DNA from 2 places in the Pseudomonas sp. 31-12 genome. Region 1 is predicted to be linked to the other one. Evidence: riboswitches for the same ligand, from Rfam matches in the RefSeq annotation. Region 1 holds a riboswitch; the other holds the start of a gene.
What was found. Region 1 has a riboswitch for cobalamin ahead of cobW (cobalamin biosynthesis protein CobW). Riboswitches for the same ligand answer to the same signal wherever they lie in the genome.
Positions count from the first base shown of each region.

Region 2: another riboswitch for cobalamin. It lies ahead of cobO (cob(I)yrinic acid a,c-diamide adenosyltransferase); the one in region 1 lies ahead of cobW (cobalamin biosynthesis protein CobW).

Region 1 is NZ_CP029482.1:3,844,381-3,851,602, forward strand. Features, by position in the region: gene cobN (cobaltochelatase subunit CobN) at 1-3,850, opposite strand, end outside; gene cobW (cobalamin biosynthesis protein CobW) at 3,854-4,915, opposite strand; cobalamin riboswitch at 5,013-5,225, opposite strand; cobalamin riboswitch at 5,454-5,682, shown strand; gene DJ564_RS18125 (CbtB-domain containing protein) at 5,801-5,992, shown strand; gene DJ564_RS18130 (CbtA family protein) at 6,004-6,708, shown strand; gene DJ564_RS18135 (cobalamin biosynthesis protein) at 6,705-7,118, shown strand; gene cobM (precorrin-4 C(11)-methyltransferase) at 7,217-7,222, shown strand, end outside.
Region 2 is NZ_CP029482.1:2,090,417-2,097,638, forward strand. Features, by position in the region: gene DJ564_RS09700 (sorbosone dehydrogenase family protein) at 1-624, opposite strand, end outside; gene DJ564_RS09705 (hypothetical protein) at 692-1,276, opposite strand; cobalamin riboswitch at 1,430-1,663, shown strand; gene cobO (cob(I)yrinic acid a,c-diamide adenosyltransferase) at 1,744-2,355, shown strand; gene DJ564_RS09715 (cobyrinate a,c-diamide synthase) at 2,366-3,703, shown strand; gene bluB (5,6-dimethylbenzimidazole synthase) at 3,700-4,350, shown strand; gene cbiB (adenosylcobinamide-phosphate synthase CbiB) at 4,347-5,255, shown strand; gene cobD (threonine-phosphate decarboxylase CobD) at 5,248-6,249, shown strand; gene DJ564_RS09735 (cobyric acid synthase) at 6,237-7,222, shown strand, end outside.

The DNA.
Region 1 (7,222 bases):
CGCGATACGCCCCCGGTTCCTGCCACATCCCCCGCTGTTGCGCCTCGAGCATGCGCTCGGTCATGTCGCGCAGCGCGTGGGGATTATGCTCGCGGACAAAATCCCGGGTCGCCGGATCGAGCAAATACGCATCCGCCAGCAACGCGTATTGATGATCGTCGATCAGCTGAGTCGTAGCGTCGAACGCGAACAGATTATCCACCGTCGCCGCCAATTCAAACGCGCCTTTATAGCCGTGACGTTTGACCCCGTCGATCCACTTCGGATTCGCCGCCCGGGAGCGGATCACCCGGTTCAACTCTTCCTTCAAGGTGCGAATCTTCGGCAAGTCTGGCTGACTGTGATCGCCATGGTAACTGGCCGCCGCTTCGCCGCTGAGGCTTTCCACGGCGGCGAGCATGCCACCCTGGAATTGGTAATAGTCGTTGGAATCGAGCAAGTCATGCTCGCGGTTGTCCTGGTTTTGCAGCACGGCCTGAACCTGGCTCAGGCGCTGGGCGAATTGTTCGCGAGCGGCGGTGCCTTCATCGGACCCGCCGTAAGCGTAGCCGCCCCAATTCAGGTAAACCTCGGCCAGGTCCTCGCGGCTTTGCCACAGGCGACCGTCGATGGCGCCCTGCACACCTGCGCCATAGGCACCGGGTTTGGCCCCGAAAATGCGCCACCCGGCCTGGCGCTTGGCCGCTTCTTCATCAAGGCCCGATTGCATCAACGCTTCGCGCTCGGCGCGCACTTTGGCGGCCAACGGGTTGAGGTCGTCCGGTTCGTCCAGCGCGGCGACCGCTTGCACGGCGGCGTCGAACAGGCGGATCAGGTTGGCAAAGGCATCGCGGAAGAACCCGGACACGCGCAAGGTCACGTCCACGCGCGGGCGGTCGAGCAGGCTCAGCGGAAGGATTTCAAAGTCGTCGACCCGTTGACTGCCAGTGGCCCAGACCGGGCGCACGCCCATCAAGGCCATGGCCTGGGCGATGTCGTCGCCGCCGGTGCGCATGGTCGCCGTGCCCCAGACGGACAGGCCGAGCTGGCGCAGGTGATCGCCGTGGTCCTGCAAATGCCGTTCGAGAATCAGGTTCGCCGACTGGAAACCGATGCGCCAGGCGGTGGTGGTTGGCAGGTTGCGCACGTCCACCGAATAGAAATTGCGCCCGGTGGGCAGCACGTCCAGACGACCGCGACTCGGCGCACCGCTGGGACCGGCCGGGACGAAACGACCGCTCAGGGCATCGAGCAGGCCGCGCATTTCTGCGGGGCCGCAGGCATCCAGACGCGGGGCGACGACTTCGCACAGGCTGTCGAGGATGGCGCTCACTTCAGACCAGGGTGCCTCCTGTGGGAGCGGGCTTTTGTGGCGAGGAAGCTTGCTCCCGCTGGACTGCGCAGCAGTCCCATTTTCTGGGTCCGCTTCGCGAACCAACGGGAGCAAGCTCCCTCGCCACAGAGGATCGTTCCCATGGGGTTCGGCGTCGGTATTCAGAGTTCGCGCGATGAGTTGAGCGGCGAACAGTTCTAGGCGCTCTCGGGTATCCCCGGCGGTGCGCCAGACTTCATCGTTAATTGATTGCAGTTCAACGGGACGCGGTCCGGTCCACGGCTCGGCCAACGCGCAATCCAGCGGATCAAACCCCAACTCGAACGCCTTGGCCAACGCCCGCAACAGACTCGATTGCGCCCCACGACCATCGCCACGGGGGATCCGCAACAGCGCCAACAACGTATCAATGCGCAAACGCCCGGTCGGCGACTCGCCAAAGATGTGCAAGCCATCGCGGATCTGCGACTCTTTCAAGTCGCACAGGTACGTGTCCAGCCGAGGCAACCAGATCGCCGCATCGGCGTCGCTGTTGAGCTTTTCGTCCAGTTGCAGTTCACGGTCGATGTGCGTGTCGCGCACCAGTTGCAGGATGTCGCGCTGCAACTCCCGGGCGCGGCGCGGGTCGAGCAACTGCGCTTCGTAATACTCGTCCGCCAGCAACTCAAGGTTGCGCAACGGTCCGTAGGTTTCGGCGCGGGTCAGCGGCGGCATCAAGTGGTCGATGATCACCGCTTGGGTGCGACGCTTGGCCTGGGCGCCCTCGCCCGGATCGTTGACGATAAAGGGATAGATATTCGGCAGCGGCCCGAGCAGCGCATCCGGCCAGCAGTTTTCGCAGAGCCCGACGCCTTTGCCCGGCAGCCATTCAAGGTTGCCGTGCTTGCCGACGTGAATCACGCCGTGGGCGCCATAGGTGTTGCGCAACCAGAAGTAGAACGCCAGGTAGCCGTGGGGCGGTACCAGATCCGGGTCGTGATACACCGCGCTCGGGTCGACCTGATATCCCCGCGCCGGCTGAATGCCGACGAAGGTCAGGCCAAAGCGCAGCCCGGCGATCATCATGCGTCCGTCGCGGCACATCGGATCGCTGTCAGGCGTGCCCCAGCGCTCCAGCACGGCTTGCTGATTGGCTTCGGGCAAGGCCTTGAACATCGCCCGATAGTCGTCCATCGCCAGGCTTTGCTGACAGGGACGCTGGTCAATCGTGTCGAGGTCGTTGCTGACGCCGCCGAGCAATTGTTGAATCAACGCAGTGCCGCTTTCCGGCAACTCGGCGGGCAGCGGATAGCCTTCGGTGTGCAGCGCACGCAGGATGTTCAGCGCGGCAGCCGGGGTGTCGAGTCCGACACCGTTGCCGATGCGACCGTCGCGGGTCGGGTAGTTGGCGAGGATCAGCGCGATGCGTTTTTCGCTGTTTGGCACCCGCGCCAGATCGATCCAGCGCCGCGCCAGTTCGGCAACGAAATCCATGCGTTCCGGTTGCGCCCGATAGCACACCACGTCCGACTGACTGCGCTCACTGCGCCACGCCAAGTCCTTGAAGCTGATCGGTCGGCTGATGATCCGTCCGTCCAGCTCCGGGAGCGCGATGTGCATCGCCAGATCACGCGGGCCGAGGCCCTGCTCGCTCGCGAGCCAACCGGGCTCGTTGTCCTGGGCGCAAATCGCCTGGATCACCGGAATGTTGCGGCGAAACGGCCGCAAATGCGGCGCTTCAGGGCTTGATTGCGCGAAGCCGGTGGTGTTGAGAATCACCCCCGCCTCGACTTCGTCCAGCAGGTCCTCGACCACCGTCAGGCAGCCGGGCTCTTTCAAACTGGCCACGGCAACGGGCAACGGGTTCAACCCCGCCGCCTGCAAACGCTGGCAGAAAACATCGATGAACGCCGTGTTCGCCGCCTGCAAATGCGAGCGATAGAACAGCACCGCCGCCACCGGTTGACCGGCCTGCCAGTCGGCTTGCCAATCGCTCAGTTCAGCGGGGCTTTTTTGTGGATGGTAAATCGCTGTGCGCGGCAGGGTTTGCGGCTCGGCCCAGGCGTAGTCGCGATCCAGCCAGCGATTGGCCAGACAGCGGAAGAAATCCAGGGCATTGGCCATGCCGCCCTGACGCAAAAACTGCCAAAGCCGGTCGCGGTCTTCGGCTATCACGGTGCTCAGGTCACTGAGCTCCGGGTCAGGACGATCATCGCCGGGCACCAGAATCAGTTGCACACCACGTTGGGACAGCTCCACCAGACGCTCGACACCGTAACGCCAATAGGCGATGCCGCCGTGCAGCGAAATCAGGATCACCTTGGCATGGCGCAGCACTTCGTCGACATACAGGTCGACCGAGGCGTGATTCTGCACCTGCATCGGGTTGGCCAGACGCACGCTGGGGTAATCGTCGGGCAACTGCTGCGCCGCTTCGGCGAGCAACGCCAGGCTGGAATCGCCGCTGCACAGGATCACCAACTCGGCGGGGGTTTGTCCAAGGTCGGCAATGTTGTCATCCGACACGAAACCGCCGGGCTGGGTCCTGAGCAGGTGCATGGCTTAAACGCTGAGCGCGGCGCGCAATTGCGCTTCAAGCAGCGTGGCGTCCAGTTCCTGGCCGATCAGCACCAGGCGCGTGGTACGCGCTTCTTCGGCGCCCCACTGACGGTCGAAATGCTTGTCGAAACGCGTGCCCACGCCCTGGATCAGCAAGCGCATCGGCTTGTTCGGAATCGCCGCGAAACCTTTGACGCGCAGGATGCCGTGCTGGACCACCAGTTGGGTCAGCGCGTCCAGCAGCAGGCTTTCGTCGGCTTGCGGCAGTTCGATGGAGATGGAATCGAAGGCGTCGTGATCATGATCGTCTTCACCTTCATGGTGGTAATCGTGATGGCTGTGACGGCTGTCGATGTGTTCTTCGGAACCGGCACCGAGGCCGATCAACACGTCCAGTGGCACACGGCCGCTGCTGGCTTCGATGACTTTGACGGCGGGCGGCAACTCTTCGGCGACTTCCAGGCGTACACGGGCGAGGTCTTCAGGGCTGATCAGGTCGGCCTTGTTGAGGATCACCAGGTCGGCGCTGGCCAGTTGGTCGGCGAACAGCTCGTGCAGCGGCGATTCGTGGTCCAGGTTCGGGTCGAGTTTGCGCTGGGCGTCGACCTGGTCCGGGAAAGCCGCGAAGGTGCCGGCGGCAACGGCCGGGCTGTCGACCACGGTGATGACTGCGTCAACGGTGCAGGCGCTGCGGATTTCCGGCCACTGGAAGGCTTGAACCAGCGGCTTTGGCAAGGCCAGGCCCGAGGTTTCGATCAGGATGTGATCAAGGTCGCCGCGACGGGCGACGAGTTCGCGCATCACCGGGAAGAATTCTTCCTGGACGGTGCAGCACAGGCAGCCGTTGGCCAGTTCGTAGACGCGGCCGTTGGCTTCTTCTTCGGTGCAGCCAATGGAGCATTGCTTGAGGATTTCGCCGTCGATGCCCAGCTCGCCAAACTCGTTGACGATCACCGCGATGCGGCGGCCCTGCGCGTTGTCGAGCATGTGCCGCAGCAAGGTGGTTTTGCCCGAGCCGAGGAAGCCGGTAACGATGGTGACGGGGAGTTTGGCCAGTGTTTTCATCGGATGCCCTTTGGCAAGGTGGCGGGCATACGGGACGACAATCGCAGCGACGGGCGCGCGCGGAAGAGTTCGCCACCGGATCACCCCGCCCGGTTGTAGTGAGAATCTGTGTCGAGGCAGGTCTCCTGGCTGACGGTGTGCCAAATGCAGATTGGCATTCGCTGCGCCTTCCCGCGAACCCGCTGGACAGGGTTTGCAGTGGCGTGGCAGCGAACATCACCGTTCACAGTTGCGGGGGCAGCCGCGGCATCGACCGCGTTCCCTTCTTAGCTTCGGCAAATGCCGAAGAACCTCGAAAGCGCAAGGCTACGCATCGTGTGGGGGCGGGTCAATGTCTCGTGAGACCTCACGCCCCCCTGTGGCGAGGGAGCTTGCTCCCGTTCGGCGGCGAAGCCGTCGCAATACCTGCTTGAGAGGTACGCCTGAAGGAATGCCGGGGGTCGCTTCGCAACCCAGCGGGAGCAAGCTCCCTCGCCACAGGTATTGGGTGTCGAATGAGAACCCATGGCAATTGACGCCAAACCCCCGCCCATGCTCTCCTACACGCCTTGTTACGGGTGCCCTTCACAGGGTGAAACGGGAAACCGGTGAATCATGTGCTTTACTCAAAGCCATGTCAGTCCGGTGCTGCCCCCGCAACGGTAAGCGAGCGAAGCGTCAGATCCACTGTGCCAGCAGTTCGGCATGGGAAGGTGATGCTTGCAGGTTCCGGCGAAAGCCAGCACCCCTCGTGAGCCCGGAGACCGGCCCGCAACACAAAGTGACCACTACGATCACTGAATAACAAACCCGCGGTGGGCGGGCGCTGTTGAACCTCTGCGTGCCCGACTCGCAGGGGTCTTCCATGCGCTCTATTCACCCGCTGACAGACCAGAGGGAAGCGCCATGTCGATCATCAGCAGCACCGGCCACAGCACCGCCAGCACCACCACAACCCTGAGCCAACGCCTGACCGCCGCCGTGTGTGCGTCGATCCTCGGCGCGTGTCTCGTCTATTTCGCCGGTTTCTCGCACATCGAAGCGGTGCACAACGCCGCGCACGATACCCGTCACAGCTCCGCCTTCCCGTGCCATTGAGACCTGTCGACATGATCAAGCGTATTGCGCAAACCGCAGGTTTCAGCGGGCTGCTGGCCGCCCTGTTGCTGACCCTGCTGCAAAGTTTCTGGGTGTCACCGCTGATTCTGCAGGCCGAAACCTACGAAAAATCCGAGCCGGCCGCGGTTGAAGTCCACGAGCACGCCGCCGGTGTCGCCGCTCACACTCACGACGCCGAAGCCTGGGAGCCGGAAGACGGCTGGCAGCGCCTGCTGTCGACCACGGGTGGCAATCTGGTGGTGGCTGTCGGTTTCGCCCTGATGCTCGCCGGTCTCTACACCTTGCGTGCACCGACCAAAACCTCTCAGGGCCTGCTCTGGGGCCTGGCCGGTTACGCGACCTTCGTGCTCGCGCCGACCCTCGGCCTGCCGCCTGAACTGCCGGGCACTGCCGCGGCTGATCTGGCCCAACGGCAACTCTGGTGGATCTGTACGGCCGCTTCCACCGCCGCCGGCATTGCGTTGATTGTGTTCAGCCGCCACTGGCTGATGAAGATCCTCGGCGTGGCGATTCTCGCCGTTCCGCACGTAGTCGGCGCGCCACAACCGGAAGTGCACTCGATGCTCGCTCCGGAAGCCCTCGAAGCGCAGTTCAAAATCGCTTCGCAGTTGACCAACATCGCGTTCTGGCTGGCCCTGGGCCTGATCAGCGCCTGGTTGTTCCGCCGCAAAAGCGATGGCCAATACCACGCATGATTGATACCTGCACGGCGCCGACTTTAGTGGTCGGCCTGGGCTGCCAGCGCGGCTGCCCCGCCAGCACGCTGCGGGCGTTACTCGATCAGGCACTGCAGGCTCATAAAATCGGACTTCACCAGATCAAGGCCCTGGCCAGCATCGACCTGAAGCGTGATGAGCCTGGCCTGGTCGAACTCGCCGAACAACTCGCGTTGCCGCTGATGTATTTCAGCAGTGAGCAATTGAAAGGTTACAAACCGCAACTCAGCCACCATTCGGACATCGCGTTCGAACGCACCGGCTGCTACGGCGTGGCGGAAAGTGCCGCCCTGGCCCTGGCCGAACACCTGGCCAAGGCACCGGCGAAACTGCTGATTTCACGACAAAAATATGCCCAGGCCACCCTCGCATTGGCCTGCGTTGCGTAAGATCCCCGATAATCCCCACCTCCGATCATGAGCAATCTTCATATCAAGCGTTGCCCGAGCCCTTTTTCCAACAGACTCTTTATTCAAAGGAACGGACGATGACC
Region 2 (7,222 bases), 1.8 Mb from region 1:
GACGTTTTTGGTCCAGTGATGATTCAGCGTGCCGCCTGGCAGATCGACTACCTTGATTGGTTGCGACTTGATCGCGGTGTCGCCATTTTCATAGTGAAAACGCAGCAAGCGATCGGTGTCGGCGACGTACAGGTCGTTGCCGACGAGCGTCATGCCGAAAGGCGAATTGAGGTTTTCCAGGAACACCGTGCGGGTTTCGGCGATGCCGTCGTGGTCCTTGTCCCGCAGCAGCGTGATGCGGTTCGGGCTGGGAACGCCGGCACCGGCGCGGCCCATGACTTTGCCCATGACCCAGCCGCGAATGCCTTTGCCGTCATCGGGTTTCGGTGGCGCGTTGGTTTCAGCCACCAGCACATCGCCGTTGGGCAGCACGTAGAGCCAGCGCGGGTGATCGAGCCCCTCGGCAAATGCCACCACCTGAGTGCCGGCTGCGGCGGTGGGTTTCGCACCTTCCGGCCAGCCGATCGCCGGGGCGATATTCACCGTCGGGATCAGGGTCTTGTTCGGTTCGGGCAACTTGGGTGACGGGCCGGTGCCGTCGGAGACTTGCAGGCTGGAGGTTTCACCACAAGCGGCGAGCCCTCCGGCGAGCGCGATGACAAGAACGAGCTGGGGCTTGCGCATGCTGGACTTCCCTATGAATGCATTGACTTAATCATAGAGAAGCTTAGACGCGCGATGGTTCAACCGGTCAGCCGCGGGCTTCCTTGAGCAGGACGGCGATGCCAGGGTGATAGTTGCCGGCTTCGTTACGCAACTTGCGATAGGCGTACGGGAAATACCAGGCCACGGCGCAGCTGTGTTCCTTTTGCAGGTCGTCGACCATGTCCTGGAGTTCTTCCGGCGTCGCGCTCTGCTGGGCCTTTTGTGGCGCAACGAACAGGCAGCCGAGTTTCAGGTCGCTGGCGTAGCTGATGCGTTTGGCGTCGCTGGTGATGTCCTGCAATGCCTGGGTCAGGTTCAGGCTATTGACCTTCGGCCAGCGTTGCGTGGCCTGCAGGTAGGCGCGTTCTTCGGCGGTGGCGATAAACAGATCGGCGCGACTGTTGCGTTCGCCTTCTTCGTTCTGTTTACGGGTCGGCGTTTGTTGCAGCGTGACCATTTCCGCCATCCAGGCCGCGGCGGAGAGTAAGCCAAGGTTGGCTTTTTCGTCGTACCAATAAGGCGTGTCGTTATCGCCGCGCACTGCATTGTAGCGGTCAATACAGTCAAACCAGCGTTCCAGCACCGGTCGCAGGAATTCCAGCTTCGGATTGCTGATGATCATGCCTTGCATGTGCTCACCCTTGTAATTTTGTTGTTGGGTTGTGGCTCTTTGATATCACTGCTGGCAGTGTGGTGCAAGTTGGGGTGTCAGTAAATTGACCGGCGGCAGTATATCGCTCGCCCGGGCTTTGTCTTCAATTGACGCTCCACCCCCAACCCTCTAACCTTCGCGCTTGTTTCAGGTGCTCTGTGGCGACGCCGACAGAGTGAAACAGGGAAGCCGGTGAGTGACTATCTTCACGCGACGAAACGTCACGATCCCGGCGCTGCCCCCGCAACGGTAAATGAGTGAAGACTGCGCCTTGAGCCACTGTGTCGACTGTCGACATGGGAAGGCGCGCAGTCCGGCGAATGCTGCTCATGAGCCCGGAGACCGGCCTGATTCATCCAACGGCATCACGGTGGGCGATGCCAGGCTTCTTGCCGTCTATTCTTGTGCCTGCCCGCCGTTATCCAGCCTCAACGGAGAGCTCCCCCATGACTGATTCCCCTGATCGTGACGAACGCCACCTTGCGCGCATGCAGCGCAAAAAAGCCGTGATCGACGAACGCATCGCCAACTCGCCGAACGAGTGCGGCCTGCTGCTGGTGCTGACCGGCAACGGCAAAGGCAAAAGCAGCTCGGCCTTCGGCATGCTCGCCCGCTCCATGGGCCACGGCATGCAGTGCGGCGTGGTGCAGTTCATCAAGGGCCGCAACAGCACTGGCGAAGAACTGTTCTTCCGGCGCTTCCCGGAGCAGGTGCGTTTTCATGTGATGGGCGAGGGCTTCACCTGGGAAACCCAGGACCGTCAGCGCGACATCGCCGCCGCCGAGGCCGCGTGGGCGGTGTCCCAGGAACTGTTGCGTGACCCGTCGATCGGTCTGGTGGTGCTGGATGAGTTGAACATTGCCCTGAAGCACGGCTACCTCGATCTGGATCAGGTACTCAGTGATTTGCAGGCACGTCCGCCGATGCAACACGTGGTGGTCACCGGTCGCGGCGCCAAGCCGGAAATGATCGAACTGGCCGACACGGTCACCGAAATGGGTGTGATCAAGCACGCGTTCCAGGCCGGGATCAAAGCGCAAAAAGGCGTCGAGTTGTGAGCTGCGCTTTATGAATAGCCATCGTCATTGCCCGGCGGTACTGATCGCCGCGCCGGCTTCCGGTCAGGGCAAGACCACCGTCACCGCCGCGCTGGCCCGTTTGCATCGCAATCAGGGACGCAAGGTCCGCGTGTTCAAATGCGGGCCGGACTTTCTCGACCCGATGATTCTCGAGCGCGCCAGCGGTGCGCCGGTGTATCAGCTGGACATGTGGATGGTCGGCGAGCAGGAAAGTCGTCGACTGTTGTGGGAAGCCGCCGGTGAAGCCGACCTGATCCTTATCGAAGGCGTCATGGGGCTGTTCGACGGTACGCCGTCCAGCGCTGACCTGGCGCGGCACTTCGGTGTGCCGGTGCTCGGCGTGATCGATGGCACGGCCATGGCGCAGACCTTTGGAGCGCTGGCGCTGGGTTTGGCGAAGTATCAGCCGGACTTGCCGTTTGCCGGTGTGTTGGCCAACCGTGTGGGCACGCTACGTCATGCGCAATTGCTCGAAGGCAGCCTGACTGAAGGTTTGCGCTGGTACGGCGCGTTGTCGCGGGAAACCGGGATCGAATTGCCGAGCCGTCACCTTGGTTTGGTCCAGGCCAGTGAGTTGAACGATCTCGACCTGCGCCTCGATTCGGCGGCTGAGTCGCTGGCCAGCAGTTGCGATGTGGCGCTGCCGCCCGCCGTGGAATTCGCCGGGCCCGATGTGATCGCCGCCAAGCCTTTGCTTAAAGGCATCCGAATCGCCGTGGCCCGTGATGAAGCATTCGCTTTCACCTACGGCGCGAGCCTGGATTTGCTGCGGGCCATGGGCGCTGAATTGTCGTTCTTCTCGCCGATCCGCGATGCTGATTTGCCGGAGGCGGACAGCCTTTATCTGCCGGGTGGTTATCCGGAACTGCACCATGTGGCGCTGTCACAAAACACCTCGATGCTCGATGCGATCCGCGCCCATCATGCTGCCGGCAAACCGTTGTTGGCCGAGTGTGGCGGGATGTTGTACCTGCTCGACTCCTTGACCGATGTCGAAGGCACTCGCGCCGAACTGGTCGGCTTGCTCAAAGGTGATGCGGTGATGCAAAAGCGTCTTGCTGCGCTGGCGTTGCAAGCGGTTGAGTTGCCGGAAGGTTCGCTGCGCGGGCACACCTATCACCATTCGCTGACCAGCACCGAGCTTGAGCCGATTGCCCGCGGGCTGAGCCCCAATGGCGGGCGTGGGGCTGAGGCGGTTTATCGTGAGGGGCGGATGACCGCCTCTTATGTGCACTATTATTTTCCGTCCAATCCATCGGCGGTTGCAGCGCTATTTGCGCCTGACCAAAACCCTGTGGGAGCGGGCTTGCCCGCGAAGAGGCCATGAGCGACAACGCCTTCTCCGAGGCCGAACGCGAAGCGGTTTATCGGGCAATTGCTGAACGCCGTGACATGCGTCATTTCAGCGGTGGCACGGTCGAGCCCGAGTTACTGCGACGCCTGCTCGAAGCCGCCCACCAGGCGCCGAGCGTCGGCCTGATGCAGCCCTGGCGGTTCATCCGCATCAGCGACCGGACACTGCGCGGCAAGATCCAGCAACTGGTGGAAGAAGAACGCATCCGTACCGCCGAAGCGCTCGGCGAGCGCACCGACGAATTCATGAAGCTCAAGGTCGAAGGCATCAACGACTGTGCCGAGGTGTTGGTCGCCGCGCTGATGGACGATCGCGAGCGCCACATCTTCGGGCGTCGCACCTTGCCGGAAATGGACATGGCCTCGTTGTCCTGCGCGATCCAGAACCTTTGGCTGGCCTCTCGCGCGGAAGGCCTGGGCATGGGCTGGGTGTCGCTGTTCGAGCCGCAAGCGCTGGCGGACTTGCTGGGTTTGCCCGCCGGGGCCAAGCCGTTGGCGGTTCTTTGTCTCGGTCCGGTCAAGGAATTCTATCCGGCGCCGATGCTGGTACTCGAAGGGTGGGCGCAGCCGCGTCCGCTCAGTGAGTTGCTGTATGAAAATTATTGGGGAGTGAGTCAATGAGTGTGGCGTTATTGAGTGTCGCCGCGGTTGCGCTGGACGCGCTGCTGGGTGAACCCAAACGCTGGCATCCGCTGGTGGCGTTCGGCCGTTTTGCCGACCGCATCGAGCAACGTTTCAATGGTGAGGGGCGTGGCTGGCGCAGTCACGGCGTCACCGCTTGGGTGATTGCCGTGTTGCCGCTGACCTTGCTGGCCACGGCGTTTTCCTGGGCGCCTTATGTCGGCTGGATCGTCGAGATCCTTGCGCTCTATTGCGCCCTCGGCATGCGCAGCCTCGGTGAACACGTCGAGCCGGTGGCCAAGGCTCTGCGCAGTGATGATCTGATTGAGGCGCGCATACGCGTGGGCTATCTGGTCAGCCGTCAGACCAGCGAACTGGACAAAACCGAAGTCGCCCGCGCTGCCACCGAATCAGTCCTGGAGAACGGCAGCGATGCGGTGTTCGCCGCGCTGTTCTGGTTTGCCGTGGCCGGCGCGCCTGGCGTGGTGCTCTATCGCTTGAGCAACACCCTTGATGCGATGTGGGGTTATCGCAACGAACGCTTCGAGCGTTTCGGCTGGGCGGCGGCGAAGATCGACGACGTCCTCAACTACATTCCTGCGCGCTTGGTGGCGTTGACCTACGCACTGCTGGGCAAAACCCGACTGGCGTTGAAATGCTGGCGCACCCAGGGCCCGACCTGGGACAGCCCGAACGCCGGGCCGGTGATGGCGGCCGGTGCTGGTGCGCTCGGCGTCGAGTTGGGCGGGGCGGCGATCTATCACGGTGAACTGCATCAGCGTCCGCAACTGGGCGAAGGCATGCCGGCGGATGCCGACTCCATCGACCGTGGCTGGCAATTGGTCCAGCGCGGGGTATGGTTATGGCTGCTGATTCTCTGCGTGGGAGCTGAATTCTATGCTTGAGCACGGTGGCCGGTTGCGCAAGGCGGCGCTCGAATACGGCATTGCCGAAGCCGATTGGCTGGACCTGTCGAGCGGGCTCGCGCCGTGGCCATTTCCGGTTCCGCAGATTCCACTGCGGGCCTGGGCGCGCTTGCCGGAAACCGATGACGGTCTGGAGCAGGCGGCCTGCGATTATTACGGCGCCGCCCAGGTGCTGCCGGTTGCCGGCTCGCAAATGGCCATTCAGTTGTTGCCGCGTTTGCGTCGGGCCGGCAAGGTCGGCGTGCTGTCGCCGTGTTACGCCGAGCACGCGCAAGCCTGGCGGCGTAACGGCTACATCGTGCGCGAAGTGCTGGAGCAGGAAGTCGACTTCTATATTGACAGCCTCGACGTGCTGGTGGTGGTCAACCCCAACAACCCGACGGGCTTGAGCCTGACTCCGAGCCGTCTGCTCGACTGGCATGCCCGGCTGGCGTCGCGCGGTGGCTGGCTGGTGGTGGACGAAGCGTTCATGGACAACACACCGACGCTGAGTCTGGCGCCGTTTGCTCATCTGGTCGGCTTGATTGTGCTGCGTTCCTTCGGCAAGTTCTTTGGCCTGGCCGGTGTGCGGCTGGGCTTTGTGCTGGCTGAGCGCAAGCTGCTCAAATTGCTCGCCGAGCAGGTGGGGCCGTGGGCGGTCAGCGGGCCGACACGCGTGTTGGGCCAAGCCTGTTTGCTGGACACTGAAGGCCATGCAAGGCAGCGGGTGCGCAGCGAAGCGGCCAGCGAGCGTCTGGCATTTTTGCTCGGGCAGTATGGTTTGCAGGCGCAGGGTGGCTGCGCGTTGTTTCAATGGCTGATCACCGAGCATGCTGAAGCGCTTCACGAGTTCATGGCGCGGCGCGGCATTTTGCTGCGGCTGTTCACCCACAACAGCAGCGTGCGTTTCGGCTTGCCTGCCGAGGAGGCCGATTGGCTGCGTCTCGAACAAGCACTTCAGGCCTTCGCCAAGAAAACACAATGTCCACGTTAATGGTGCAAGGCACCACCTCCGACGCCGGTAAAAGCACCCTGGTGACGGCGCTGTGTCGCTGGGTCACGCGTCAGGGTGTGCGCGTCGTGCCGTTCAAGCCGCAAAACATGGCGCTCAACAGTGCCGTGACCGCCGACGGTGGCGAGATCGGTCGCGCGCAAGCGGTGCAGGCCCAGGCGGCCAACCTTGAACCGCACACCGACATGAACCCGGTGCTGCTCAAACCCAACAGCGACACCGGCGCCCAAGTGATCATCCATGGTCGCGCGGTGACGACGATGAACGCGGTCGCCTATCACGACTACAAAACCATCGCCATGCAAGCGGTGCTGGCCTCCCATGGGCGATTGAGCGCGGCGTATCCGGTGGTGATGGTCGAAGGTGCGGGTTCGCCGGCCGAGATCAATCTGCGTGCTGGCGACATCGCCAACATGGGCTTTGCCGAAGCGGTGGATTGCCCGGTGGTGTTAATTGCCGACATCAATCGTGGCGGGGTTTTTGCGCATCTGGTGGGCACGCTGGAACTGCTGTCGCCGACCGAACAGGCGCGGGTCAAAGGCTTCATCATCAACCGTTTTCGTGGCGACATCGCCTTGCTGCAACCTGGTCTCGACTGGCTGGAAGCACGCACCGGCAAACCGGTGATCGGCGTGCTGCCGTATGTGATGGATCTGCACCTGGAGGCCGAGGACGGCATCGATCAGCGCCAGACCGACAAGGCTGAGCGCGTGCTGAAAGTAGTCGTACCGGTGCTGCCGCGCATCAGTAACCACACCGACTTCGATCCGCTGCGCCTGCATCCGCAAGTGGACCTGCAATTCATCGGCCCCGGCCAGGCGATTCCTGCGGCCGACCTGATCATTCTTCCCGGCTCGAAAAGCGTGCGCAGTGACCTTGCGTATTTGCGGGCCAGTGGCTGGGACACGGCCATCAGTCGTCATCTGCGTTATGGCGGCAAAGTGCTGGGGATCTG